DNA from 2 places in the Mesorhizobium sp. BH1-1-4 genome. Region 1 is predicted to be linked to the other one. Evidence: riboswitches for the same ligand, from Rfam matches in the RefSeq annotation. Region 1 holds a riboswitch; the other holds the start of a gene.
What was found. A riboswitch is a leader RNA that binds a small molecule or an ion and turns the genes downstream of it on or off. The one in region 1 is predicted to bind thiamine pyrophosphate.

Region 1 (6,666 bases):
ACACTCTCCTGTTGTAGTTGCGCTAAGGCAGTCGGCACGCGCCGATTGCAGACTCAACTACGCAACAAGTGAGTTTCGGTTTCAAACCGGGACGTGACAGTGAAAGTAATGGTATTTATTGTAGAAACCAGAAAATTATAACAGTCTTAAATATAAAATATGTTTGTAAAAGATATTTTTTGACAACATCCTGCATTATCGACATATTAGCCGCTTAGAGAAGAAAAACGGTTTTTTGTCCGATGGCGAAACTTGCCGGAACCGCGTCATTGCTGGCAGGCGCCTTCATCAAGATGATGTTGAGCTCAGAATAGCCGGTAAAACAGTCTGTAGCGCACGCGTTCCATGTAGGCGCGATACTCCGGCGCGGCCGCCAAAAGCGCCTCTTCGCGCAAGATGCGGTAAAGCTGCAGATAGGTGATCACCGCATAGACCGCGAGATTGTGGAAGGAAAAGGCCGACAGGAGGTAGAGCACATGGCCGGCGAGATAGCCGGCATAGATGGGGTGCCGCACCAGCCGGTAGGCGCCGCCCGTCATCACGCCCCGATTGGCGGGCAGGATGGCGAAGGAGCGCCCCAGCGAGATCTTGCCCCAGATAACGAACAGCAGTGCGATGATCTGTAACGGCGCGGCGACGTAGAGGGGGATAAGTGCAATGCCTGGCTGGAGGCTGATCAACGCAACGCCAAAACTGGCCGTCACCGAGACAATAACCGTAAGCGGATTCCAGTCACGCTCCACAGGACGACGCGACAGAAGCAGCCAGGTGAAGGTGAGTATCTCGGAAATCGCCACCAGCGCGGCATTGAGCCGGGTCGGATCCTCCAAGAGTTGAGAAACGCCGCGATAGACGAACAGCCCCGCGCACGCCAGGGCGCAGAGACGAAAGAAGCCTTCGCGAAGGTCGACCAGGATCTCGCGCTTGCGGGCAGCGGACAAAAACCTGTTATCGGCCGCACGCGAAAGCGCTTCACTTTTTGACATGAGCAAGGCAAGCATCCCGGTGGTCCCTCGAGGTGACCTTGGCACGGAACCATTGCCGTGCCGTTAACCGAGAAGATCACATCGGTCCTAAACCAGATCGAAATTGCCGGAAACCGAGGGCCGTAGCCGCCGCCGGCATCGGACGATCCTGTTCGCGGTTCCGCATCGGTGCCTAGTTGAGATATCCATTGCTGAAATAGCCCGCGAATTCAGGACGGTGCGAGACAATCTTGCCGTCGGCGTCATGCAGGATGCCGGCGGCGAAGAGGTAGGAGCCGATGGCTTCCATCTTGGCCGGATCCATGGTGCCGATGGCGCCATCTTGTCCGCGCAGATAGTGGCCTCCGATCAGTGCTTTCAGCGAGGCGTGAATCAAGGCCGGATTGGTCAAGGCATCCTTGTTGGCGGCGATCAGCAGCGTGGCGGCGTCATCTGGATGATCGACCGCGAATTGGTAGCCGAGCCGCGTTGCCTGGACGAAGGACGATGCCAGTTCGGGATTTGCCCGGAGATAGGCTTCGCTCGAAGAGATGAGCGTCGTGTGCTCGTCCGGCACGCCGTGGTCGGCATAGACGAAGCCGCGCTGCTTGACGCCTTTGAGTTCGGCTTCGACGCCCTCCCAGGTCGACACTTCGAGCGTGAAGTCGACCGAACCGTTGGCCAGCGCCTCGTAGGCGGACGTGCCAAGCGTCACCGTCTCGAAATTGCCTTTGCCGCCATCGTGGCGAATGATGGTCGAAATCAGCGCGTTCTCCCAGGCACCGCCGAACCCGCCATAGGTCAGGCCATCCAGATCCCTAGGGCTTTTGATCTCGCCGCGCGCCGCATTGAACACCAGCCGGCCCGTCTCTGACCGCACCACGGCATAGAAGGCCTTCAAGTCGGCGCCGGCGGTCTTCTGGGTGAAGAGGCTGATGGTGCCGTTGATGCCGAAATCGGCGACGCGGTTGGCGACAAGCGTACCGGCGCCGGTATCGCTGTAAGGCAGGATGTCGACCTCGAGGCCGGCCTCGCGATAAAATCCCTTATCTCGGGCGACGAACAGCCCGATGTGGTTGGTATTGACCGTCCAGTCGAGGGCGACGGTGACCTTCCGCGTTGCCGCGAAGGAGCGGCTCGATCCGCTGATCAGCGGTATGCTACCGGCAAGAGTGAGCAGCAGAGCTTGCCTGCGCGTCAAGTCAGTCATGGTCATGTCCTTTGGAGGGCTGGAGGTTGAGCAGGATATCGAGAATCTCGGCCTCGAGGGCCCCTGCCTGCCTGGTCGCGGTGCCGGTCCGATCGCGCGGGCGCGGCAGCGGCACCCTGATCTCGCGCACGACACGGGCCGGCCGCGCGGAAAACACATAGATGCGGTCGGACAGGAACACGGCTTCGCGCACATCATGGGTAATCAGCAATGCCGTCCAGCGATGATGCCGCCACATCTGTTCGAGCCAGCGCTGCATGGCCGCGCGGTTCAGCGCATCGAGCGCGCCGAACGGCTCGTCGAGCAAAAGCATGTCGCGCTCCTGCACCACGGTGCGCAGCAGCGCCGCGCGCTGGCGCATGCCGCCTGAAAGCTGCGCCGGAAAATGCCGCTCGAAGCCGGCAAGCCCGAACTCGGCAAACAGCGGCGCGACCCGCGCCCGTGCCGCCTTGCGGCCGACGCCTTGCACTTCGAGCCCGAGCGTCGTGTTGTCGAGGATGCGCCGCCACGGCATCAGCGCGTCGCGCTGCGGCATGAAGGCGAAATGCCGGCCATGATCGTCCAGCGGCGCGCCGTCGAAGATCATCTCCCCCTCGCCATGCTCGGCGCCGGTCAAAAGCTGGAACAGCGTCGATTTGCCGGCACCCGACGGCCCAAGGATCGAGACGAACTCGCCGGCATCCACGCTGAGCGAAATGTCGGCGAGCACGTCGAGCCCGCCAAACGCCTTGCGCATATGCCGCAATTCGAGCCGGCTCATGCTTGCGGCCCTTTTCCCGCGGCTTGCCTGCCAGCGGCTCGTTCCCAGGGCATGGCAAGACGCTGCAGCAGCACCGTCAGTCCGAACAGGACGAGAGTAAGTGCGGCGCTGACACCGACGGCGGCCAGCACCAGGTCGGGACGGAAATTGTTCTTGGCGTTGAGCATATAGATGCCCAGCCCTTTGGCCGCGCCGGCATATTCGGCGAAGATGGCGCCGACGACGGCATAGGTGATGGAAATCCTGAGGCCAGCGAAGAAATAGGGCAGTGCCGAAGGCAACCGAGCCAGCATGAAGACCCGCCAGCGCCCCGCGCCCATGGCGCGCAGCATCTGTCCGATCTCGGCCTCGGTCGCCTCGTAGCCCTGCACCAGGGCCACCAGCATCGGGAAGAAGGTGACCAGTGCCACCAGCACGATCTTGGGCGTAAGCCCGAAACCGAACCACAGCACCACCAAGGGCGCGATCGCCACCAGCGGCAAGGTCTGGCTGACGATGAAGACGGGAAACAGCGCGCGCCGCAAAGGCTGGAAGAAGTCGACCAGCATCGACAGCGCGAAGGCGGCGCCAAGAGAAAAGGCAAAGCCGATCAGCGTCGCCCGGATGGTGGGGATGGCGTTGTCGACCAGCGCCTCGCGGTTGAGGATCGCCTGTTCGAAGACGCGCAAGGGTGCAGGAAGAATGGTCGGCTTGATACCGGAATAATTCGCGTACAGCTCCCACGCCACGAGCAGCAACCCGACCGACATCACGGCCGGTGCCGCCTTGGCGAAGAAACCCGCAAAGTGGCGCGGGCGGTTGAATGACGATGAAGCCACGAGAGGTGAGACCCTTGACGGCCGTCGCGCACCAGCGCGAGCGGATCAGACAGCGGTGGGACTGTTGGCCGAAACCGTGACGTCGAGGGTTACGTGGCCTGCGCCTGGCCCGAAGCGGCAGAAAGCTTCATCGAGTGCCGAGAAGATCGCGCCGGCATCGCCGCGCAGCTTGGTGCAGAAATTCTTGGAGCGATCGTAGACGCCGGACTGCTCCAGGAAATCGATACAGCCATAGATCTCGTCCATGTGGTCGTCCGTGCCCATCACATAGAGAGAGAACTGCGCCGCCGCCGGCTGGCCAGTGGCGGGCGCGCCGCGCACGGCGGTGATGGCGGCTTGCTTGCGCGGACCAAGTGGCCCGGCAGGTCCGCCTGTCGCGTCGGAACGGCAGATCGGATCGTCCGGCTCACCCGGGCAGCCACGCGAAATGGTGGCCGACAGCACGCAATGTTTGCCGCTGCGGGAGGCGGCCACGAAAAGATCGCGCAGCGCCGGGAACAACACCTCGGGAGGGCCCACCAGCAAGGTCGAGATGTCGTCGGTCTCGATCCTGAGCCTGTCGCGCCATGGATCGAGCGCGCCGAGCGCACCCAGGATGACGCCGACGAAATCGTCGGCCATGGGATATAGGGAAACCTGTGCGCCTGAAAACATCGCCCGCCTCGCTCCGCTGGTATTACCCAGATCAGCTTCTAGGGTCTGTGGGCTTGCCGCCCCCGTCTCAGCCCCGACCGTACGGAGCACCCCTGTGGATGGCCGCGTTAAAGCACCATTCGATCGGTTGGGGAAGCGGTTTTTCGGCAGGTCGCGCCAAAAGCATTGCGCCAGCGCGAAGGCAGTCGGGCATTGCGGCGCGGAATTTATCTGGAACCTTCACCGCGCCGAGAGGTTGTCCCAACAGTCGCCGGACGCGATTCCAGGAAAAGTGTCAAGCGGTTTTCCGTCGGGATTTGCGTCAAACCAGAGAGATCGGCGGTTCATCGTTTCGGCGAAACCGGGCACCGATCCAGGCGACCAGTTTACAGAGATGGAGACAGACCATGTTCATGAAAATCCTCACGGCTTCGGCCTTCACCATTGCCTTGGCAACATCCGCCATGGCGCAAAGCAACAGCGCGGCCGGCGCGGATGGGTCCAGCGGCAGCGGCAAGTCGGTCACGGTGGACCCAAGCACGCCGGCCTCGCCCAATACGATCGATTCGGGCGCAACCAACAGCACGACCACCACGCCGGGCGACATGAATTCCAATGCGGACCGGAATTGCCCGACCAATCCCCAGGGCGCGCAGATGGATGCCAATGGCAACGCCACCGCCCCGACCGTGAACGACAACAACTGCGGCAAGTAGTTTTCGATCGCGGCATGGAAACCGCGGACGCAGGTCCGCGGTTTTCATGTGCATTTGGTCTAGGGGCCGTCCGGCGACACCTCGCGCGGCGATTGGCTATCCACCGCGCCAAAGACCCTTATGTCAGGCCGCGGTTTTCCAGCTTGCGAGCGCGCGAACACCGCGTGCATTTTCATCAGCCGCTTGAGCAGGCGACCATGGATGAGGTACCGGACCCGGCCATCGGCGAGATCGAACTCGATCCTGCCCCATCGCCTTACCGGACCCTTTCCAGTTGGCGGGCCAAGTCGATTGACCTCGAAGGCCAGCCTGACACTGCGGCCGGCGACATCCAGATAGATACCGGGATTGGCACCCAGGACATGCCACAGCCGGGCAACGTGCTCGATCGACATGTCGGATGAGATCATCGTGTGGTGCCGCTCAAGTCGCGCCCAGACGAAATCACCGGCTGGCTGAGGCAGCCCGGACACCAGACCCCTGCAATAGGCTGGCGCCACCTCGCGCACCAACCCGCGCATCGCGGTCGCCACGCTGTCGACCATATCGCGCCGCGATGCCCAGTCCACTTCGGAGAACGGCACCTGCCCGAGGATGTCGCCGTCGTCGAAATTAGCGGTCATCTTGTGCAATGTCACCCCGCCATGGACGGCATGCTGGCCGTCCGCGACCAGGCGATGGAGAGGATGCGGACCCCGGTAATTGGGCAGCAGCGCCGGATGAAAATTGAGCCCACCCTTGGGAAAGAGGTCGAGCACCTGCTGTGGGATCAAGGTCGGGAAAGCGTAGCAGATCAGCACATCCGCGGCGATGCCGGGCAATTGCCGGGCGAGCTCGTTCCACTCGTAAGGCCGGCCGAATTCGATCACCTTGACCGGCGTGTTGCCAAGATAGCGCCTGAGGAGAGACCAGCGCTTCAGCCTGCGTCGAAAATTGCCGATGCTGAAGCCTCTGCGCTGAAAACCAGGCACGATGATCGCGCCGATACGGTTGCCCGCCTCGATCCAGCCGGACAGCAGCGGCCCGGTGTAGGCAGTAACGTCCATTATGAAAACGGCATTGAGTTGGCCGACACGGGCCTCAGGCTGGGAAGACATTATCTCTCAGGCCTGGCGAAGCAAGACATCGCTTGCCGCCACGCGCTCTCACGGACCCGTCCTGGCAGGACCAAAAGGCCAGTCGGTCAGCCCGGCTTGGGAGAGAGCGGCCCGGCCGCGGCCACACTGGAGAGTCTCTCCCGTTTCACCAGCACGGGCTTTTCGTAGATCTTCCGCATGCTCACCCCCTGAAAATCAAATCAACCCGCACAGTTGGTCAGCAACGCGGCGAGCTGTCAACCACCGGGCAGTGGTCAACGCCGCTATTCCCATGGTCTTATGGCAATTGGCGGGCGTTTATATCAGCCCGCCGCCAAAAATCGACACGTGAACTTACGAAACGGCTTTTTCACGAACCGGCAGCTTCCAGCCCGGCCTGACAAAATGGCAGGTGTAGCCGTTGGGATATTTCTCCAGATAGTCCTGATGCTCGGGCTCGGCCTCCCAGAACGCTCCGACCGGTGCGA
Region 2 (6,666 bases), on a different contig from region 1:
TCTCGCCGCGCCCGTCGGTCAGGTATTGCGCCAGCGTCTCCTGCGGGTCGACCGCCTCGCGCTTCTGGTCGAGCGTGGCGATCTCCAGATTGGTGCCGAGCCGCACCGAGCCGGCATCCGGCGCCAATTCGCCGGTCAGCATCTTCAGAAGCGTCGTCTTGCCGGCACCATTTGGCCCGACCAGACCGACGCGGTCGCCTCGCTGGATGCGGGTCGAGAAGCCCTTGACCACGGTGAGGTCGCCAAAGCTCTTCTCGACGTTCTTCGCTTCGATCACCAGCTTGCCGGACTCGGCGGCGTCGCTGGCGACCATGGTCGCGCTGCCTTCGGCGCCGCGATGACCGCGAAACCGCTGGCGCATGGTCTGCAGTTCGCCGAGGCGTCGCATGTTGCGCTTGCGCCGTGCCGTCACGCCATAGCGCAGCCAGTGTTCCTCGCGCACGATCTGGCGGCCGAGCTTGTGCTGTTCGCGCTCTTCTTCTTCCAGCACAACGTCACGCCATTCCTCGAAATGGCCAAAACCTTTATCCAGCCGACGGGTCTGGCCACGGTCGAGCCAGACGGTGGCGCGCGACACGCGCTCCAGGAAGCGGCGGTCGTGCGAGATGACGATCAGCGCCGAGGACGTGCGGACGAGTTCCTCTTCCAGCCATTCGATCACCGAGAGATCGAGGTGGTTAGTCGGCTCATCAAGCAGCAGAATGTCGGGCTCCGGCGCCATTACGCGAGCCAAAGCGGCGCGCCTGGCCTCGCCACCGGAGAGGTCTGCTGGCCGCTCCTCGCCCGACAGGCCGAGATGTTCCATCAGATAGCTGGCGCGGTAGGGATCGTCGGCAGGCCCGAGCCCGGCTTCGACATAGGCGCGCACTGAGGCAAAACCGTCCATGTCGGGCATCTGCGGCAGATAGCGCACCGTCGCCGAAGGTTGGCGGAACACCTCGCCGTCCTGCGGTTCGATCAGGCCGGCGGCGATCTTGAGCAGCGTCGATTTGCCCGACCCGTTGCGGCCGACCAGCGCGATCTTGTCGCCGGCCGACGCGGTCAAGGCGGCGCCGTCGAGCAGCGGCGTGCCGCCAAAAGTCAGTCTTATCCCGTCGAGATTGAGAAGAGGCGGGGCCATGTCAGCTTTCAGGTGAGGGATAGGGATGGGCGAGCAGCAGCGCGCGGCCGTTGCCGAGCGCTATCTCGAGGCGGCCCCCGGTCTTGTCGAAGTTGACCTCGTTGGAAATGGTCAACGACGAACCGAAAGCCACCTCGACCTTGTCGAGTGGCCATTTGGCGCCGGTGACGGTCAGACCGGAGAGTTCGGAAAAGCCCAGAATGGAAAACAGCGTGCCGTCGGCATAATCGAAGCTCGCCCTGCCGTTGAGCAAGGGGACAGCCTCCTGGGCGCCGCTGGTCAAAAGCACATCCGTTCCGGCCTCGGCCAGCCGCAGGCCAAGTGCCAGATGCAGGAAGGCGTGATCGGCGCGCTTGCCGCCGAAGGCGCCCGCCAGCACGAGACGGGTCGCCCCGTGCCCGAGTGCCGCCGCGATCGCCAGTTCGCCGTCGGTCTTGTCCTTTTCCGCCGGGAAGGTCTGGCGGGGCACGGCGGCGAGGTCAGCAGGCAGATCGGCCGGAACCGAATCGAAATCGCCCACCCACAATTCCGGGACAAGGCCCAGCACCCGGGCATGGCCGATGCCTGCGTCGGCGGCGATGACGCGCGAGCCTTCGACCTGGCGGTCGAGCCGGGGCGTGCGGATGAGATCGCCGCCAAGCAGGATGGTGAATATGCTCATATCCCGTCGCCTTACCAGCCCGGCACGGGAAACGGAAGGCGGCAAACTCCCACTTGCGCGGGTCTTCGGGCCGGCCTATGTGTCGGAACGCTCTAACGGGGTGCCGGACGCGAATTTCGCGGGCCGGCTGAGAGGCAGTCTCGCCAACCCGCTGAACCTGATCCGGTTTGTACCGGCGGAGGGATTAGACGTTTCGGACAGTCCGACGCCTCAATTCCTTTCAACGCAAACGAAGGAGGCGCCGATGCGCGCAATTTTATATTCTCTCATCGCAGCCACGGCAGTGGCCTTGTCCGGGCCGGCCTTGGCCAAGGACAAGCTCACCGTCTACACCTATGAGAGCTTCACCGCCGACTGGGGTCCAGGTCCCGTGGTGAGGAAGGCATTCGAGGCCGAATGCGGCTGCGATGTCGAGTTCGTCTCGGTTGCCGATGGCGTGGCGCTGCTCAACCGCGTCAAGCTGGAAGGCGCCTCGACCAAGGCCGACATCGTGCTCGGCCTCGACACCAATCTCACCGCCGATGCCAAGGCCACGGGCCTGTTCGCGCCGCATGGCGCGGTGAGCGATGTCGATGTGCCGGGCGGCTGGAGCGACGATACTTTTGTCCCCTTTGACTATGGCTATTTCGCCGTCGTCTACGATACGCAGAAGCTGACGATGCCGCCGAAAAGCCTGAAGGACCTGGTCGAGGGCAGCGCCGACGACAAGATTGTCATCCAGGATCCGCGCACCTCGACGCCCGGCCTCGGCCTGCTGCTCTGGGTGAAGTCGGTCTATGGCGACAAGGCGCCGGAAGCCTGGGCCAAGCTCAAGACCAAGGTTTTGACCGTGACGCCGGGCTGGAGCGAGGCCTATGGCCTGTTCACCAAGGGCGAGGCGCCGATGGTGCTGTCCTACACTACCTCGCCGGCCTATCACATGGTCGCCGAGAATACCGAGCGCTACCAGGCCGCGTCGTTCGAAGAGGGCGAATACCTGCAGATCGAGGTCGCCGGCATCACCACCACGGGAGCCAAGAATCCGCTGGCGGAAAAGTTCATGGCCTTCATGACCGGACCGAAATTCCAGGACGCCATCCCCGAGACCAACTGGATGTTCCCGGCCGGCAAGACCGACAAGCCGCTAAACCCGGCCTTCGACAAGCTGGTCAAGCCGACCAAGACCTTGCTGTTCAGCCCGGAGGAGGTCGCGGCCAACCGCAAGGCCTGGGTGGACGAATGGCTGGCGGTGATGAGCAAGTAGGTTTTATGGGCTAATCATCCTGAGATGAGTGCTCTAAGCTTGGCCCATTTGCTGACGGTGCGGCGTGCAACGCGCGTCTGATCCCCGCATCACCGCCGGCGTCGTCGCGCTCGCCGGGATCGCGCTGCTGATCGGCGGCGCCTTTGCCGGGCTGCTCCTCGAAGGCGCGCATGACCTCTCCGGCGCCTGGGCGGCCTTCGATCCTTACCTGCTGCGCGTGGTGCGCTTCACGCTCTGGCAGGCAACCCTCTCGACCCTGCTTTCGGTGATACCGGCGCTGTTCGTGGCGCGAGCCCTGTCCCGGCATCCACGCTTCTTCGGCCGCGCGTTCATTCTGCAACTCTTCGCCGTGCCGCTGGCGCTGCCGGCGATCGTCGCGGCGCTCGGCATCCTGGCGCTCTATGGCCGTGCCGGTTACTTCGCCGGCATGCTCGGTGCCGTCGGCGGTCAGGGCTGGCCGGGCATCTACGGCCTGTCCGGCATTCTCGTCGCCCATGTCTTCTTCAACCTGCCGCTGGCCACCCGCCTGTTCCTGGAAGCGTTGCAAACCATTCCCTCCGACCAGTGGCGGCTGGCAAGCCAGCTCGGCATGGGCGCGCGTCCGGCGTTCCGGCTGATCGAATGGCCGACGCTGCGCGCCGCTCTGCCCGGTGTCGCCGGGCTGGTCTTCATGCTCTGCATCACATCCTTCACCATCGTGCTGACGCTCGGCGGCGGGCCGGCCGCGACGACGCTCGAAGTCGGCATCTATCAGGCCTTGCGCTTCGATTTCGATCCGGCGCGTGCCGTCGCGCTGACATTGCTGCAGATCGCCTTGACCTTCATCGTGGTGTTGGCGCTGGCGCGGCTCGGCGCCAATGTCGTCGGCGACGCCAACCTCCCGGTCGCGCCGCGCCGCTATCTCTCTGTCAACGGGACCGAAACCACACTGAATGCCTTGCTCATCGTGCTGGCGCTGCTGTTCGTCGCGGGACCGATGGCCGCGACCGTGATGGCCGGATTGGGCGCCGATCTCGGCCGGTTGGCCGGGGAGGCCACCGTCCGGCAGGCGACGCTGACCAGTGCGGTGCTGGCCTTCCTGTCGGCATGGCTTTCCGTGATGCTGTCGCTGGCGCTGACCATGGCGCGCCGGGCGCTGGCACTGAACCGACGCGCCGGTCCGAGGACGCTGCTCGAACATGCAACCGACACCGGCGCCGGCTTTGTCCTCGTGGTGCCGCCAATCGTCATCGGTGCCGGCTGGTTCCTTCTGTTGCGCCATGCCAGCGACGTCTTTGCCATCGCCCCGATCATGGTCGTCACCGTCAACGCCGTCATGGCGATGCCTTTCGCGCTGCGCGCCATCCGCCCCGCCTATGATGCGGCGAGCGAGCGCCACGAACGGCTCTGCGCGCAGCTTGGCATTTCCGGCCTGGCCAGGTTGCGGCTGGTGGACTGGCCGTCGCTGCGGCGCCCGCTTGCCACCGCCTTTGCCTTCGCCATGGCGCTGTCGCTTGGCGATCTCGGCGTCATCGCCCTGTTCGGCAGTGATTCCGTGCAGACCTTGCCCTACCTTCTCCTGGCACGCATGGGCAGCTACCGCACGCAGGACGCCGCCGGCCTGGCGCTGCTGCTCGGCCTGGTCTGCCTAGCACTGGTGCTGGCAGCGGACTGGCTGGGAAGGGAGAGGGGCCGCGATGTCTGACGGAGCGATTGCCACGAAAGGTGTTCCAGTGCGGCTGGAGAAGGTTTCGTTCACCTATGGCGAGGCTCCGCTTTCCTTCGATGTCGCGTTCGCGGCGGCCGAAATCACCGCCATCATGGGGCCGAGCGGATCGGGGAAGTCGACGCTGCTCAATCTGCTGGCCGGGTTCGAGACACCACTGTCCGGCCGTGTGCTGATCGGCGGAGCCGATGTCGGCGCCGAGCCGCCAGCCTCGCGGCCGGTGTCGATGATGTTTCAGGAAAACAATCTTTTCGCCCATCTTTCCGTCGAGCAGAATGTCGGGCTCGGCCGCTCGCCATCGTTGCGGCTGACAGAAGCCGACCACGCCGATATCGCGGAGGCGCTTGCGCGCACCGGCCTCGCCGGCAAGCAGAAGCGGCTGCCGCGCGAACTCTCGGGCGGCGAGCGCCAGCGTGTCGCCCTTGCCCGCGTGCTGGTGCGTGACCGCCCGGTGCTGCTGCTCGACGAGCCCTTCGCCTCGCTTGGGCCCGCCCTGCGAAACGACATGCTCGACCTGGTTGCCGACCTGCATGCCGAGCGTGGCATGACGGTGCTGTTCGTCACGCACCAGCCGCAGGATGCCCGCCGCATCGGCCAGAATGTGGTGTTTCTGGACAATGGCGCGGTCGCTGCCGCAGGCGCCGCGGACGATTTCTTCGCCGGGGCTGGTCCAGAGGCATTCCGGCGCTATATCGGCGCCAGTGCCGGGGATTCCGTATCACGAGATATTGCCCGGAAGCCGACATAATTTACGGTCAAACCGGCTTCTGGCGAAGGGACGCTTGCTTGCCATGGTCCATGTAGTGTGGCTAGGTCCGCCCTATTGGTCCGGCACAGGCCGTGATTTGCCTACAGCATCCGCCGCACGCCCCCGAGGGACGCGTGACGGATGCTGTAGCAGTTTGTTTTTTGCGCATGACGGCTCCGAAGATCGCCCCCGATTTTCATGGTCATGCGCCCAGGATCTGAAAGGAAGCCGTTCTGGCGATCGGCGTTGACAGAGCAAGACGCAATCCGCTGGCGCGCTTTCTGGCGCTGGCCGGCTTTGCCGTGGCTCTCGCCAGCTGCCAGATGTTCACGCCGCCGGACGTGCAGGAATCCGGCTTCCAGCCGTCCGACAAGCCGATCACGGTGGATAATGTCGCCGCCAACAGCAAGCTTGCCGAACTCGCCAAGGCGCAGCATCCGCGCATCCTGGCGACCTATGGCGGCGAGTATTCCGATCCCAAGCTCGAGCGCATGGTCGCCAAGGTGGTCGGCAATTTGACCGTGGTGTCGGCCAACCCGACCCAGACCTATCGCATCACCATCCTCAATTCGCCCAACGTCAACGCCTTCGCGCTGCCGGGCGGCTATCTCTACATCACGCGCGGCCTGCTCGCGCTGGCCAATGATTCGTCCGAGCTCGCCGCCGTCATCGCGCATGAAATGGGCCACGTCACCGCCAATCACGGGCTGCAGCGCCAGCAGTTGGAGGCCGAGGAAGGCCTGGCAACCAAGGTGGTTTCCGATGTGCTCGGCGACAGCCCGACCGCCAAGGCGGCGCTGATCCGCGGCAAGCTCAGGCTGGCGCAGTTCTCGCGCAACCAGGAACTGGAGGCCGACGCCATCGGCATCAAGTCGATTGGCGAGGCGGGCTACGATCCTTACGCGGCCGGTCGCTTCCTGCAGTCGATGTCGGCCTATACCGATTTCCGCTCGATATCAGGCGCCACCGACGCCAGCCTCGACTTCCTGGCCACGCATCCCAACACACCGCAGCGCATCGACCTGGCGCAGCGCCACGCGCGCCAGTTCGGCGCCCCGGGCTTCGGCACGCGCGACCGCGATTCCTTTCTTGCCGGCATAGATGGCCTGCTCTATGGCGATACGCCGGAAGAAGGGTATGTGCGGGGCGAGACCTTCCTGCATCCGGGCCTTGGCGTGTCGTTCACGGT

Region 2: another riboswitch for thiamine pyrophosphate. It lies ahead of thiB (thiamine ABC transporter substrate binding subunit); the one in region 1 lies ahead of LB569_RS11350 (Ykof family thiamine-binding protein).

The regions. Positions count from the first base shown of each region.
Region 1 covers NZ_JAIUIN010000005.1:28,473-35,138, reverse strand. The annotation lists gene LB569_RS11370 (methyltransferase family protein) at 306-986, opposite strand; gene LB569_RS11365 (ABC transporter substrate-binding protein) at 1,159-2,175, opposite strand; gene LB569_RS11360 (ABC transporter ATP-binding protein) at 2,168-2,935, opposite strand; gene LB569_RS11355 (ABC transporter permease) at 2,932-3,684, opposite strand; gene LB569_RS11350 (Ykof family thiamine-binding protein) at 3,799-4,407, opposite strand; TPP riboswitch at 4,398-4,511, opposite strand; gene LB569_RS11345 (hypothetical protein) at 4,709-5,098, opposite strand; gene LB569_RS11340 (formyltransferase family protein) at 5,162-6,199, opposite strand; gene LB569_RS11335 (putative RiPP precursor) at 6,286-6,378, opposite strand; gene msrA (peptide-methionine (S)-S-oxide reductase MsrA) at 6,533-6,666, opposite strand, start outside.
Region 2 covers NZ_JAIUIN010000006.1:326,910-333,575, forward strand. The annotation lists gene LB569_RS14430 (ABC-F family ATP-binding cassette domain-containing protein) at 1-1,120, opposite strand, end outside; gene LB569_RS14435 (thiamine diphosphokinase) at 1,122-1,781, opposite strand; TPP riboswitch at 1,868-1,982, shown strand; gene thiB (thiamine ABC transporter substrate binding subunit) at 2,026-3,024, shown strand; gene thiP (thiamine/thiamine pyrophosphate ABC transporter permease) at 3,089-4,708, shown strand; gene thiQ (thiamine ABC transporter ATP-binding protein) at 4,701-5,477, shown strand; gene LB569_RS14455 (M48 family metalloprotease) at 5,801-6,666, shown strand, end outside.